Regions from separate parts of the Alkalibacillus sp. S2W genome, predicted to be linked through region 2. Evidence: riboswitches for the same ligand, from Rfam matches in the RefSeq annotation. Region 2 holds a riboswitch; the other holds the start of a gene.
What was found. A riboswitch is a leader RNA that binds a small molecule or an ion and turns the genes downstream of it on or off. The one in region 2 is predicted to bind cyclic di-GMP.

Region 1 (8,167 bases), 400 kb from region 2:
TCGTACGACCTTGCCGTATGCTTGCCTTTGGTTGGTCGTCTTGTCGTGTTTAGTTGACGTTGACAGCCCCCGCGGGCGTTGCGATATTTCGCGCGCTGTCGGGCGCTCAACAATTTCTTACAAATTTTCAAAGGTCGAGGGTTTGACGGCTACCAAACGGTCAAAAATTGTAACATAATCGTAATATTTATCGTTCAAAACCGTCACATCAACGCTCATAACCATTGACTCATAAGCAGTGTCAGGCGTTATTATGATACGGTGGTAACCGTTGGCGCAGGACTAGTCGGTTTTAGCGGATCGACAAGGTGGCGAGAGAAAAAAGTTATTTTAGACGAATGGCAAAGGCGTACGATAATGCGGTTTTATAAGGTGTTGGCGCGCCTCGCACTTATCAAACGCTTTTAAACCGTTGGCTTTGTAGTTGGCGTAGGGCAATGGCTGCCCTGCGTCATTTTTGTACTTATTCTAGCTTGACTGATCGCGTTATTTTAAGTAAAATATTTCTTAACTGGTCAAAACCGAAAATTGACCGTTTCATTGAACGTAATCAAACACCGCTATAATAGTGCGTGATGCTAATAACGGAAGCTGTCGGTCGCAGGTTCGATTCCTGCTCGGGACACTCTAAACGAAAAAGCTCAACTCTTTTAATTTAAAAGAGTTGAGCTTTTTTAAATTGTTCAACCTCTCTCGATAAACTTTTGTCGAAATGTGTAACATTTTGTTTAAATATGGTAGTATTCTAATTATGGCAAACTTTACGAAAGTAAAAGACGCAAAGCCACGGATCTAAGGCATAAGCTACGATGGCCGGGCTGCCTTTCCTAAATTGCCAATGATGCTAAAGGAGAGATTAAAAATGAATACCGTCTTAATAGCAGATGATTCAAAGTTTATGAGAAGATGGATTGCTTCAATTTTAAATCAATCAAACCAATATAAAGTCATTACAGAAGCTTCATGTGGAGCCAGAGCTTTAAATCAATATCTACAATACTTACCTGATTTCGTTATATTAGATCTTGTTATGGATGACCTCAATGGCCTTGATGTCCTTAAAGAAATATTACAAGAGGATCCGAAAGCAAATGTTATTATTTGTAGTTCTATGGGACAAGACGATGATATGAATCATGCTTTAAATTTTGGTGCAAAGGATTATATTATAAAACCAAATTTTGATTCTTTGATTCCTACTCTTAGCAGCCTACCCGTTTACTAACACACTCTATTTAAGTTCATATTTAATTCACTTTTCGTTTTCTTTTTCTACTAACTATGCTATATTGAAGGCAATAAATTCATTATCTTAATAAATGGCAGTAGTTTTAAAATTAGTTCAAGAAAATTATTTATTACATAAACTTTGACCAATCTATAGAAAAGAATACGCCTAAGAATAAGTAAGACACACTAACGTTACATTCAGTGTGTCTTTTTATTTATAAGGATTAGGGGGCTATTATTATGATGACTAAATCAAAAGCAGTATTTAATAAAGCAAAGCAGCGATGGAAAAAAGCTAAAGAAGAAACTGACTACAAAGAAGAACAGAGACGTCAATCTAAGAAAGAAAAAATGAAAAATTATCAGTTTTGGTTTAATGATAAACCTAGTTTTGCTGAGAAAATGACCTACATAAACCATCAACTAACGTTTGTATATGCTGAAGATAACTTAACAGAATACGGTAAACCTCTTTATACCATTGATTGCAAATATGAAAATCAAAAAGTTAAGGGTATTTTAATAGCTTTTGAAAACTATCTAGTCTTTGCATGCGCAACTAATAATCTAATAAGATATTTCGAATATACTCAAATTAAACATTTCGACACTTTATCTCCTAATAAGAATAGAATCGAACTCAGCTTTAAATATAAGGAAACCAGGCATTTATTTAAAGGGTTTATAAAGGGTGAACAAACAGATAAGATGATAAGCACCTTAAGAGGAAAGATTGATCTAAAGCCTAACAACAAACCTAAAGAACAAAACAATACCACAACTGAATCGAATTTAAAAATTAACATTGAAAATTATGATAACAAATTAGATCAATTAGAAAAATTAGGTGAATTAAGGGACAACGGTATCCTTACTGATGAGGAATTCCAAAAAGAGAAACAGAAATTACTAAATTAATAAGGAGTATTAAGAATGGAATTTATAGCACTTATATTCTTCACTTTATTTATAGGGTCTCTTGTCGCCCTTTTCAGGGGACATTTAAACTTGTTTAAAATCATACCTATAGCTAATCGTAAATCTGCAACTATATTAACATTAACGTTCTTCATTTTATTTGTTTTAGCCGTACCAAATGTCGAGGATGAATCTAGTACTTTAGCTAATAATCAATCAAACGGTAATGAAGAAGAAAATATACAAAATGAAGAAACTGATGATGAGGAAAATTCAGATACAGAAGAAGACAACGAAAACCAAAATGATGAAAATACTAATAAAGATACCCAAAACCAAACCGATGATGACAATCCTGAAAAAGAAAGTGAACAATCTTTAGAAGATGATGAACCCGAGAAAGATGAACAGAATAATAACAACGATCAACAAGCCGATCATGACGAGCAAGATCAGAGTGACAACAAGCAAAATAATGATAAAGAAAGCCAAAACGACAATTCAACAACTGATTCCAGCAATAATGCTCAAGAAGAAAATGATAGTAGCTCATCTGAGGAATCATCACAATCAAACTCGGATCGTGAGACAAATTCATCAAATGACGATGACCAATCAGATCAAACCAATAATCCCAACATGGAGACAGCAACTGTCACACGTGTTGTTGATGGCGATACAATTGAAATAGAGTTAAATGGCAAGACTGAAGATGTCAGACTATTACTAGTCGACACACCTGAAACTAAACATCCATCAAAACCTGTTCAACCCTATGGCCCTGAAGCATCTGAATTTGCAAGAAATCAACTTTCAGGTAAACAAGTTCAAGTAGAATTTGATGGTCCAAAACGTGATCATTACGATCGATTATTAGCTTATCTTTGGGTAGATGGTAAGAATTTTAATCAAATGTTATTACAAAGAGGACTTGCTCGCTTGGCATATGTCTATGACCCTCCATATACACATATGAGTGCGTTTGAACAAGCCGAATCTAATGCCAGAAATGCAGGTCGAGGTATTTGGAGTATAAATAATTACGTTCAATCTGATGGTTTTAATCATGATGAGCAGACTAATGAGAATGAACAACAAGATGATAGCTCTGAAGGTGATACCTCAAACAGTGATAGTTCTGGTTATACTGGCCCTTATGACCCGAATGGTGAAGACAAAAACTGTGGAGACTTCGATACGCATGATAATGCCCAGGCGTTTTTTGAAGCTGCAGGAGGTCCTGACTCCGATCCACATGGGTTAGATCGTGACGGAAATGGTGCAGCTTGTGAAAGTTTACCTTAGGTTTTAAATCATGACCATATCCCTGAACGATAAATGACTCACAACTTAATCGTCATTCACATAAAAAACCGTTTTGGACAATTTAGTCCAAAACGGTTTTTAATTGATCTAACATCTGATCAAGTGCATGATGTCGATGGCTTATTTGATTTTTCACCTCTGGTCCAAGCTCTGCTAGGGTTTGGTCGTACCCATTAGGTTTAAAAATCGGATCATAACCAAATCCATGCTGACCACGTCGTTCATCTATTATGACCCCGTGACATCGACCTTCAGTAGTTATTGTTTCTTGGCCAGGTTCTGCATAAGCTATGACACTTACGAATGATGCTTCACGTGTATCGTTTGTAGTCTCATTCAAACGCGTTAGGACCTTATCAATATTAGCTTCATTATTCTTTGCTTCCCCAGCATAACGAGCAGAATATACGCCTGGCTCCCCGTTTAATGCTTTCACTTCTAACCCTGAGTCATCAGCTAAAACAGGTACTTGATGGCGTTCAGCATAAGTCTTAGCTTTCAATACTGCGTTTTCCTCAAATGTCGTACCTGTCTCTTCGACATCATCCATCTCAGGAACTTCATCTTTTAAGCTTTTAACTTTCAAATTTAATTCTGCAAACATCTCATTAAATTCATTAATTTTACCTTCGTTTGTTGTTGCAACATAAATAGTTCGAGTCATCTTAACCCTACCCTTTAATTAAATTAGCGTCATCACCTAAGGCGTTTCGTTGTAATTCAAAGAGTGAAGTAATGCCGTCTGTTCCAAGTTTTAACATGTCATTTAACTGGTCGTGTGAGAATGTTGCTTCTTCCCCTGTTCCTTGGATTTCAACAAATTTTCCTTCGTCAGTCATGACCATATTTAAATCAACATCAGCTTGGGAATCTTCTTCGTAACATAAATCTAATAGAACTTGATCTTCATTATCAATACCAACTGATGTGGCTGCAAGCATGTTGGTAATAGGCATCTCATCAATTAAATTCTCATCAATTAAACGAGCACAGGCCATTGTGGTTGCGACGAATGCTCCTGTGATGGCTGCGGTACGTGTGCCACCATCTGCTTGAATGACATCACAATCAACCCAAATGGTACGTTCACCTAATTTTTCTAAGTTAATCACTGCTCTTAGCGCACGACCGATTAATCGTTGAATTTCCATTGTGCGACCTGCTACTTTACCTTTTGAAGATTCACGAATGTTACGTTGAGCTGTCGCGCGCGGTAACATAGCATATTCAGCTGTGATCCACCCTTTTCCTTCACCTTTTAAAAATGGCGGGACTTTCTTCTCGACACTTGCATTACAAATCACTTTCGTATCGCCAACAGTAATTAATACTGAACCTTCTGGATGCTTCGTGAAATTGGTCTCGATCGTTGTCTCTCGTAGTTGATCTAATTGACGTCCGTCTTCTCGCATGATTGTCCTCCTTAACATTTATTACTGAATGGCAAAACAAGTAATACCATACATCAAGTTTAAGTATATTCCTTACCCAAAATTATTTTACCGTTAATTGCATCATCTTACAACGAAAACTAGACATTCACAAAAATAAGGCCATACGAATCATTCGTATGTGCCTCATCATAAACTCACTCGATACACTTGACTATTATTAAAATGGAATAATTCATCCTTAATGCGTTTTAACACCGACAAGTGACCAGTCGTTAAAATCATTGGAATTTGTTCTTCACCTTCCATATCAGCATTTAACAACTCATAGAATGCTAGACTCGCACTAACTTCAGCGCCAGTTTCTAAAGCAGATGATAGCACCGTTATGTGATTATTTAAGACGGTCTCGATCAACGGTTGAAGCATCGGATAATGGGTACATCCTAATATTAAGGTGTCAATCGTTGAATCATTTAAAATTGGAGCTAAGCTTTCCTCAACGACTGCATAAGCTTCATCACTTCTTAAATCACCCGATTCAATTAAAGGGACAAAAAGTGGACACGCCACGCCTAATGTTTGAATAGAAGGATTAATAGTCAATAGTGCATGGTCATATGCCTGACTTGAAATGGTATTTTCCGTCCCAATAATAGCTACACGCTCTGTTTCTGTCGATTTAATCGCAGCACGAGCACCTGGTTCGATCACACCAATGACTGGAATGGGTAATTGTTCTTTCAGTTCATCAAGTACAATGGCAGTCGCGGTATTACAAGCAACGACTAACATTTTAATATCATATGTTAATAAATAGTTGACCATTTCCCAAGTGAAATGGCGTACTTCTTCTTCTGATTTAGATCCATAGGGGCATCTCAATGTGTCACCTAGATAGATGAACCGTTCTTTAGGTAATTGTCTGTTCAGTTCATACAAAACAGTCAATCCCCCAATGCCCGAATCAATGACAGCAATTGGTCTATTCACGCTTACGACTCCTTGTCTTCTTTCTGATTTTCTTCTTGTTGTTTCATTTCCTCAAACAATTGAGTCATCGAACGACGTAGTGTTTCCACTTCTTCAAGGGAGTAACTGTTTAACACATCTTTTAAATATTCTTGTCGCTTATCAATAACTTCATCAATAATGTCTTTTCCTTTACTTAGTAAATGAATTCGCACAACACGTCGATCTTTGGGGTCACGAATTCTTTCGATAAGTTCGTTTTTCTCCATTCGGTCGACCAAGTCCGTTGTTGTACTAAATGCTAAATACATTTTTTTCGATAGTTCGCCTATTGTCAGGTCACCAGAATCTAAAAGCCACTGTAAGGCAATAAATTGAGGAGGTGTGATTGGATAATGATTTAAAATTTCACGTCCTCGTTGTTTAACCATATTAGATATGTAACGAACGTCTTTTTCGAGTTCTGCAATCACTTTCGAATCATTCGTTGAATGCAATGGATTTCCTCCTTAAAAATTTAAATATAAGCTTCATCAATCATTTCTATTAATAAACTATTTAATCTTCTCATCATAGTATAACAAAAAATCTGCTTTCAATGGTGCTAAAAGTCTAGAAGTGTTTTTTTACCAACACAAATCAACTTATAGATAAAAAACCGGCTAATAAATAGCCGGCCAATTACAACTGTATTTCACCAAGCCGAATTAACTCAACAACAGCTTGGGAACGCCCCTTCACTTGTAATTTTTGAATGGTATTGGAAATATGATTTCTGACTGTTTTTTCAGAAATAAACAATTCATTTGCAATGTCCCTTGTCGTTTTGTCTTCTACAAGTAATTCGAACACTTCTCTTTCTCGTTTTGTTAATAAATTACTAGGTTGATATGGTCTAGTGTCCAAGTGGTAACCCCTCCTCCATACAGAAGTGAGCTACTTCTAGCATGAGGAAATGTTTAGTCACCATAGTTTATGACAGATTAAAGCGACGCGTTCGCAACATTTGTCTTGGTTTTATTAATTTGTTACTTGATCAGCATTTTGTAAGCGTTCTAATTGATCCTCCGAAAAAGGTTCTGGCTTTTGTTTCTCTGCATGAATTTGTACAACACGTCCTCGACCTGCTAAACAGATATCACCTTTTTCATTGATCCCCATATAATGAATATCAATTGACGTGTTACCAATATGTGCTGTTTTAACAAAAACTTTAATTTGTTCTCCGAAGTAAATCTGGCTAAGATAATCGCACTGAAGATCACTTACGACAGGTATTTTTGTCGTATTTTCGTCTAAACTGCCAAACAGTCCGATTTTATTCATATACTCAATACGAGCTTGTTCAAAATATATAAAAGGAGACACATTATTGACATGCCCAAACATATCAGTTTCTGAAAAACGAATATCAATTGGTATGTAAAAAGAAAAGCTTTCTTTCCATTGTTGAAAATCTTCAATATATCCTGGTGTTTTCATAATAACCTCCATATTTACTTTAAAATTCTGACAATATAGGTTTTAAAAAAGGGCTGACTTAGTCAGCCCTTTATGAAGTCTTAGACGTGATGGTCACTACCAAAGAAGCTCTTGAATGAGTGTAATGTAGCTTCACGGTTTAATGCAGCAATTGAAGTTGTCAAAGGAATACCTTTTGGACAAGCTTCCACACAGTTTTGTGCATTACCACACGCTTGTAAGCCACCTTCATCTAAAACTGCTTCCATCCGTTCAGCTTTATGATACTCACCTGTTGGATGTGTATTAAACAAACGAACCTGTGAGAGTGCTGCAGGTCCAATGAAGTCTGAGTTATCATTCACATTTGGACAAGCTTCTAAACAAACACCACATGTCATACATTTTGATAGTTCGTAAGCCCATTGACGTTTACTTTCAGGCATCCGTTGACCTTCTCCAAGATCGTAAGTACCATCAATTGGAACCCATGCTTTCACTTGTTTAAGTGAATCGAACATTTGGCTACGGTCTACTGCTAAGTCACGCATAACCGGGAATGTTCTCATTGGCTCTAAACGAACAGGTAGTTCTAGTTGATCAATTAATGCAGTACAAGACTGCATGGCTTTTCCATTAATGACCATAGAACAAGCGCCACATACCTCTTCTAAACAACCCATATCCCAATAAACTGGAGTTGTTTCTTCTCCTTTAGCATTTACTGGGTTACGGCGGATTTCCATAAGTGCGGAAATGACGTTCATATTTTCACGATAAGGAATTTCAAATTCCTCTTCATATGGTTGTGCTTCAGGTTCATCCTGACGTTGAATGATCATCTTAATCATTTTTTGATCTTCCGCCAT
Region 2 (8,167 bases):
ATTTAGTCTTTGTGGCAATCGGATTTACAGGGCCAGAACGCGAAGTGCTTGATCATTTTGGTTTAGAACTTGATGAGCGTGGCCGTATTTGGACTGTCGATGGCACTAATGATTACCGCACAAGTGACGAACATGTCTTTGCGGCAGGTGATGCGAGACGTGGTCAAAGCTTAGTGGTTTGGGCCATTCGAGAGGGTCGAGAAGTTGCTGAGCAAGTGGGCGACTATCTAACAATTGAAAGAGAACAATTAACGAGCTGATAGCCTACTTTGGGTTATCAGCTTTTTTTGAATTTCAAGTATGGAAAAGCGTCTGCTGATAGTGGATCGTAATATCAACAATAGACGTTAATAAGTAGCTGCAAAAAAGTACGATTTTCAAAACTTATGTGCTAAACTCAATTTGACAAGGGTATTATAATGATGAACATAGAAGGATAGTAATAAACGGAGGTGGAAAGCATGATAGACCAGCAGATTGGCTTTATTGGAAGTGGCAAGATGGCGCAATCGATTATGAACGGCATGATTCAGTATGGTGGAATCGCACCCGAGCAAATACATGCGTCTGCAGTCACAGAAGAAACAATCGATCATGTGAAAGAAAAGTACCAAGTTGACATTAGTAATGATAACCGCCGTGTGGCGAGTGAGAGCGATATTTTATTCTTAGCAGTGAAGCCACATGTATATCCGCATGTTATTGAAGAAATTCGTAAAGATATTAATCGGAATACCATTATTGTAACGATTGCGGTTGGTGTGCGGATGAAAGATATTGAACTGGCTTTTGGGAAGGAAACGAAAATTATACGTTCGATGCCAAATACGCCATCCCTCGTTGGTGAAGCCATGACTGTGTTTTGTGCAAATGAGCATGTGCTAGATGATGAAATTCAGTTGATTCATGATTTATTTTCACTATACGGTCGCTCAGATCAAGTAGATGAAAAGATGATGGATGCCATTCCGGCAATTAGCGGTTCTTCGCCAGCTTATGGTTATATGTTTATCGAAGCATTAGCTGACGGCGCGGTGAAACAGGGTATTCCGCGTGAGGAAGCTTATCAATATGCGGCACAAGCCTTGTTGGGGGCTGCTAAGATGGTGCTCGATACAGATAAACATCCTGGTGAATTAAAGGATCAAGTCTGTACACCAGGTGGAACAACGATTAAAGCAGTAGATGCACTCGAACAAAATGGTTTTCGAGCTGCGATTATACAAGCTATGGATAAATGTTCAGGGAAATAAAGGTTACCTCAAAAGGTAGCCTTTATTTTTTATTTTAATTAACTGTTGCAACTGTACTATCTAATGTAGTACACTTAATACACAGAGAAGCGAGGTGATGATGTGCATATTATTTTAAACCCAACTAGTAATCAGCCGATCTATGAACAAATCATATATGAAGTCAAACGTCGTGTGTTACAAGGCGTTGTGGTTGCAGGTGATCAAGTACCCTCAGTTAGAGAAATGTCAGCACAGTTGACTGTCAATCCCAACACAGTTAGTAAAGCGTATAAAGAATTGGAGCGCGAGGGGATTTTTGTGACTTATCGAGGTAAAGGCACGTTTATTGCAGAAGACGTATTAGAACTTGTGAAAGAAAAGGAAGTGGGGTATTTGAAAGAACAAGCAGAAGCTTTATTTGGGAAAGCTATTCAAGCTGGTTTGACTAAAGAAGAGTTAAAGCAATGGGTCGAGGAGTTTTTTAAAGAAGAAGGGAGAGAATCAGATGATTAAAGTAAATCATGTAACCAAATCGCTTGATCGAACGCGTATATTAGATCAAGTAAATTTCCAAGTCCATCCAGGCACGATCACGGGGATTGTTGGGCGAAATGGAGCAGGAAAAACGACATTACTCCGTATGATATCAGGGATTATTCATGCTGATAAAGGGTCGATTTCAGTAGATGGTAAAAGTGTTTACCGGGAACCAGATATTAAGCAAAACATTGTATTTGTTCCTGATTCGACAGATGCCTTGAAGGCTTATTCCGTCAAAGAAATTGTGAAGTTTTATAAGACTGTTTATCCATCGTTTGATGAAACTTATTATTATGATTTGCTGGATAAATTCAATTTCAAGAAGACAGGTAAAATTAAACAAATGTCGAAAGGGCAAAAGGCATTATTTTCTCTAATTCTAGCGTTTGCGACTAATGCGCAGTACATACTGCTAGACGAACCGACAGATGGCTTAGATGTCATTATTAAGAAGGATATCCTTCAATTTATTGCTGAAGAAGTAGCCAAACAAGACGTCTCGGTCATTATTTCATCTCACCGTCTGGATGAACTTGAGAAGATGGCGGATCATATCGTTGTGCTTAAAGATGGAACGGTTGAATCAGAAGTGGAGATGGAAGAGTTAAAGCAACAATATAAAAAGGTGCAAGTCGCTTATCACGATGCATTTCCAAGTGATATTCAAGAACATATGGATGTATTGAGTCAATCAGGTCGTGTCGGTGTTGTGTTAATTAAAGAAAATGATGAGGAAAATGAAGCGGTATTAAGACAATATGATCCGATACTTTTTGAAGAATTACCACTGACGCTTGAAGACGTGTTTGTGGCGAAATTAGGGGGTGACTTATATGTTTCCTAAAGCACTATGGATGAAAGAGTGGAAGCATAATGTGTTAATTAGTGTGAGTGTACTTATTGTATTTTTATTAAGTTATTTTTTGAATGCAGTCATGAGTTTGGACACGTGGCGGAATATGGCGGAAGAAAACCCAACTTTTTGGGAGCAAAATAAGGCTAATGAAATAAATGGTTTATTTTCACCAGACGTATTTGGTGTGATTGCGATTGGTCTTGTAATCTTGCTTGCTGGCTTCTTAATTGGCTTAGAAAAAAGTACGAAACGTCATGATTTTTCGATGGCATTACCTTTTTCGCGTCAGCAAATGTTTGCAACGAAATATGTGTTCGGAATGTTATCCATTGTATTAAGTTTTACTATATCGTTTTTGCTAGCGGTATTGGTCATCTCACAATCAGAGTTTAGCTCCTTATTATCGAATGTTGATTTATGGGAAGTCTTTATCATGCCTTTAGCGGTTTATGCGTTTATTTTTGCCTTTTCAATGATGATTGGATCGATTACTGGTGAAATCAAATCGCAAATTGCCTTAACGTTTATCTTTTTATTCTTGCCGCAAGGGTTACTCGTGCTAATCAGTCATTTGATTTATGTACATGGTGGTGAATTTAATGGAAGCCAAGTTGAAGCGGTTGTGACAGATTTATTTTGGTTTATGTATCTATCACCGTATATGTATGATCATTTGACAGTTTGGACACCGATCGTAGCTCTAATTATTGCATCGGTAGCAGGTTTATTCTCATTTATTAAAGCACCATCAGAATATACAGGTGATTTTATTACGTATCGTTCATTGCATCCGATTTTCTTGGTCGGTATTCCGCTTTGTAGTGTGTTATTAGGTGGTATGCTTGTTTCATCAATTGCACCTTATAATTCAGGGATGACGATTGCTGTGATTTTATATTGGATCGGTGCTGTGATCTTCCTATTTTTCTCTTGGAAAATTACGAAACGATTGCTTAATAGAGCTTGAAAGAGAAGTTGAATTATTATCCGTTGTTGTTATTGTGAATCGCTACCGGTGGACGCTTTCCGTGGGCACGGATCGAGCCTCCTCGGCCTAAAAGTATGGCCTGCGGGGTCTCGAGCTCGTGCTGTTCCCAAAGGAGTCGCCACCTTCGCTCTTCACAATACAACAACTAAGGTGTTGTATTTAATATATAAAACCAATAATAAATCTTGAAAAAGAAATGAAAGAAAACAAGACCCTCTAGCCTGAGCTAGAGGGTCTTATTCATTCAAATGAATCTTTATTCCTTAGTTTGATAATCCGGTAGATGTGACTGACGATTACTTTAATAACCGCGTAAGTCGGTACGGCGATGATCATTGCTAAGATACCACCAAATCTACCGGCAAACAGCAACAGGAATATGATCGTAATTGGATGGACTTGTAATTTTTTACCCATAACTTGGGGTGAAATAAGATTACTTTCAATCTGTTGAATGACGACTACTATGATGATGACAAGTAGTGCCTGAAACGGTGATTCGAGTAAACCAACAACCACACCAGGAAGCGTCCCGATCCATGGACCGATAAATGGAATGAAGTTCGTTAAAAGCGCTACAACAGCTAAAATTAGCGAGAATCGTAAGTCGATAATCGTGTAACCGATATAAACGAGTACACCGACAAAGCAACTAACGATAATTTGTCCTTGAATATAAGAACTTAGCGCTGAATCCATGTCATCTAAAATTTCCACGGCTTCATCTTTATAACGCTTAGGTAAGAAACCGATGATTCGACGAGGTAGTAGTTCACCATCTTTTAATAAGTAAAATAAAATGAACGGTACCACAATAATCGTAATTAAAACGTTCGCAATGAGTCCAATATATTCTGTAATTTGTGAAGCGATCTGCGAAAGAATTTGATCTAAGTTACTTTCTAAATTGTTAAAGAAATTCGTGATCGCATCTTCTTCAGGTGAAATCCGTGAGAACCAATCGCTTGCTTGTATATTGAGTAACATTTGGTTGGCATCATCAATTAAATCAGGAAGCGAGTTGGCTAAGTTGTTAAATTGTCGTTCTAATTCTGGAGCGATCAGCATAATCAGCCCTGTCACAATTCCAATACCGGTTAAAAAAACGATTAATACGGACAATGGCCGCGGTATGTATTTCGATGCGAAATCGACGAGTGGCCGAATTAAATAATAGAGAATACCCGCAATAATAATGGGAATAAATAATGTTTGAAATAAAACAAAAATCGGTTCGAAAATGAATCTTACTTTTGTTGATAGGAAGACAATGAGTAAGATTATAATTAGTCCGTATCCGATACGAAACCATTTCCCGTTTGGCATAATCATGTCACCTTCTTTATCACTAATTTATACTATTAACATAGCAATTATTTCCCATTATATCGTAGTTTAAAACAGTTTATAAGATTTGTATATAAAAATTTTGTCAAATCGCTTTAATTTTTCTGAAAAATAGTGCATAATTATAATACACAGAATTTTCAAAAATTATCTTGAGTGGGGGGTGGTGGCGGTGCAATCGGTAAAAATGTTAAAGCCTTATTATGTCAAACGAGATGAGACTTATTTAAGGATTATTTTAGCGTTTCAGTATTTTTCGATTGAACATCATGGCAAGACTTATCATTTTATTCCCTTAGAAGCACGTGAAATTATTATCGATCGACGTAGCGAACAGATTGTCAACACAGATGATCAATTTGTGTTTCAGCATGGTAAGGAATACTTGACGTTACCACTATATCAATTAATGGCATTTGAACAATTTGAAACATATGTGAACGAGCTCATCAAACGATTAAATTCAGATGCTTGCGAAGTATCGGAAGAAGAGTTATTAGATGTAATTACAACTCTAGAGCATGAAAATTTCATGCGATTAATTGATCAAGCCTTAGAAAATCGAGATGAAGCGATGTTTAACGCATTAATGGCATATTATAAGTAACGAAATGGGATGGCGACGTCGCCATCCCATTATATTGACTTATGTTTTAAAAACTGTTGAATGTCTTCTTTTTCAATGCCGAGTGCTTTAGCCATTTTGATCAGCTCAATCCATTCTTGATCAAGATAACGTAACGAAGTTGGTGCTGCTTGCCTCATTTTCGTTCCCCCCATTCACATGGTGGCAGCCTTGCAATCGTAGGTTCCCCCTTAGACCAAAAGCTTTGCGTCCCAACTTTTCAGAAGGTTTGCCTTTAGCACGTTCTTGATTTATTAAGTATAGTTTACCCTCTGATATTTAGACTGGCTACCCCCAATCCATCCAAAAGTTTCAACATGTTTTCTGAGGGTTCGCAGTAATCTGCGTACCTTCATCATGATTCACTAAGAAATGCATTCACTTCCTTGTATATGGATGACTTTAGTTTTGATTTACGGTCTTCGTATTCCGATTTTAATTCTTGTGACAGGTGCTGACCCGTTTGATCTGATTGGACATTATGCTTTAATTCTTGCATAAGTTCAGTAAATTGTTCGTCAGTTTCTTCTTCAATTTCCCGTGCTTGTCGTTCATATTTTAAAAGAACTGCTCCTCTTTTGATTGCGTTACTTGTACTTGTAAGATCAGATTCCGCTTGCTTCTCTAATTGGTTGATTTCTTCCCAAACAGATTCTTCTAGTTGATTGAGTTTGTTTATGTATTCTGTTTTGATTTTGTCAGAAGAGCTAACAGTTGTGACAGGCTTGTGTTCAGAAGCATTTAGAGTATGTTCTGTCGTTGTAGTGATTGATTGAGGTTCCGGTTCTTCAATTTGTTCTGAGTTATTTAATGAAAAGTTATCAAAAACATGTGTAGTAAGAAGATAAAAAGGGAAGATAATGATTGAAAACAAGAGTAAGCCAATCCAGCGCATCATGAGTCACCTAACTTTTTTACTTCCATCCTTACCCTTGGTCAATCATTTTATACTTGTGGTATTTTGCGTGCATTTTTTGATATTTTGCGACATTTTTAAAAAATAATGCACACAAGTCATTCATGCTTGCTCGTACTAGCACAGACGAGGTCATCGGAGATTTCCTATTATTCATTTAGTGTGCGACAATGACTTGCGTAATACTTTAACATTTTAATACGAAAAGGAGTTTTTAGTCGTGAGTGGAAGGTCAGACAAATCACTAACACGTCAGAAATTAGACAGAACATTAAAACCTCATTGGGTTTGGGCCATTGCGCTCGGTTCATCTATTGGTTGGGCATCATTTGTTATGCCAGCAAACTGGATGGGCGATGCTGGTCCGTTAGGCGTTATTTTAGGACTAACAATCGGAGCGCTACTCATGATCGTCATTGCGATCAGCTATGGTGTGCTCATTCGAGGATATCCTGTATCAGGTGGGGAATTTGCCTACGCCTTCTTAGGGTTGAACCGGACGCATGCGTATATTAGTGGTTGGTTTTTAACGCTTGGTTACATATGTATCGTAGCGTTAAATGCGACAGCCTTTTCATTAATGTTGAAATTCATCTTCCCGGATTTCATCGAACAGGCAAAGCTATATGAAATAGCAGGATGGGAAGTTTATTTAACAGAAATTATAATTACGACATTATTAATTGGTATTTTTGCATTTTTAAATATTCGTGGCTCGACGATCTCAGGTCGTATGCAGTTTATTTTTGTAGCTGTATTAATATTAGGTGTTTTAACAATTACAATTGGTATGACTTCAAGCGGGGACACATCGTTCAGTAATTTAACACCTGTCTTTAAGCCAGATATGACAGCGTTATCGGCGATTCTGACCATGGTAGCTATTGCGCCATTTGCCTATGTCGGTTTCGATAACGTTCCACAAGCCGCGGAAGAATTTAAGTTCTCATCGAAAAAAGCTTTATCGTTAATCGTGCTAGCGATTTTATTTGCAGCAGCGATTTATTCAATGATGATTGTGGCTACAGGTGTCGCTATGCCATGGCAGGAGTTATCAGGTGCGAACCATTCATGGGGCACAGGTGTTGTGGTTGAAGAAGTGATGGGGACAGCTGGTTTAATTGTTTTAGCTACAGCCTTATCAATGGGTATTTTCACTGGTTTAAATGGCTTTTTAATTTCAGCAAGCCGCGTTTTATTTGCTATGGCGCGTGGTAAAGTGCTTCCAGATATGTTCGCGCGTTTACACAAGCAGCATAACACACCGTTTTATGCGATTTTATTTGCGGCCCTCATTTCGATTATTGCGCCGTGGTTTGGTCGCGATGTACTTGGCTGGATTGTGAATATGTCTTCAGTTGGTGTATCCATTGCTTATTTCTACACCACTTACACAGCTTATAAGTTATTAAGATGGAATGATCAAGCACATGATTATAATCCAGAGTTGCATATTATTTCACCGTGGCGAAAAGTCGTGACAATCATTGGTATGGTATCAAGTATTGCTTTCTTAATATTATTGCTATACCCAGCTTCACCAGCTGCGCTTGGACAAGAGTCCTTTATTGCGTTAATTGTCTGGGTGGTACTAGGCGCGATTTTCTACATTGGACGTCGTCGCGAGTTATCTAAATATACACGAGATGAATTAGCTTAT

Region 1: another riboswitch for cyclic di-GMP. It lies ahead of ACKXGF_RS09975 (response regulator); the one in region 2 lies ahead of ACKXGF_RS11860 (anti-repressor SinI family protein).

What each region holds. Positions count from the first base shown of each region.
Region 1 is NZ_CP177234.1:1,849,935-1,858,101, forward strand. Features, by position in the region: cyclic di-GMP riboswitch class I at 744-826, shown strand; gene ACKXGF_RS09975 (response regulator) at 863-1,225, shown strand; gene ACKXGF_RS09980 (SHOCT domain-containing protein) at 1,471-2,148, shown strand; gene ACKXGF_RS09985 (thermonuclease family protein) at 2,239-3,453, shown strand; gene ACKXGF_RS09990 (XTP/dITP diphosphatase) at 3,536-4,138, opposite strand; gene rph (ribonuclease PH) at 4,146-4,886, opposite strand; gene racE (glutamate racemase) at 5,055-5,858, opposite strand; gene ACKXGF_RS10005 (MarR family winged helix-turn-helix transcriptional regulator) at 5,861-6,334, opposite strand; gene ACKXGF_RS10010 (helix-turn-helix domain-containing protein) at 6,519-6,743, opposite strand; gene ACKXGF_RS10015 (acyl-CoA thioesterase) at 6,858-7,319, opposite strand; gene sdhB (succinate dehydrogenase iron-sulfur subunit) at 7,400-8,167, opposite strand.
Region 2 is NZ_CP177234.1:2,251,444-2,259,610, reverse strand. Features, by position in the region: gene ACKXGF_RS11895 (glutamate synthase subunit beta) at 1-260, shown strand, start outside; gene proC (pyrroline-5-carboxylate reductase) at 462-1,253, shown strand; gene ACKXGF_RS11885 (GntR family transcriptional regulator) at 1,356-1,748, shown strand; gene ACKXGF_RS11880 (ATP-binding cassette domain-containing protein) at 1,741-2,619, shown strand; gene ACKXGF_RS11875 (ABC transporter permease subunit) at 2,609-3,598, shown strand; gene ACKXGF_RS11870 (AI-2E family transporter) at 3,860-4,945, opposite strand; gene ACKXGF_RS11865 (IDEAL domain-containing protein) at 5,139-5,573, shown strand; gene ACKXGF_RS11860 (anti-repressor SinI family protein) at 5,603-5,731, opposite strand; cyclic di-GMP riboswitch class I at 5,753-5,835, opposite strand; gene ACKXGF_RS11855 (hypothetical protein) at 5,947-6,486, opposite strand; gene ACKXGF_RS11850 (APC family permease) at 6,728-8,167, shown strand, end outside.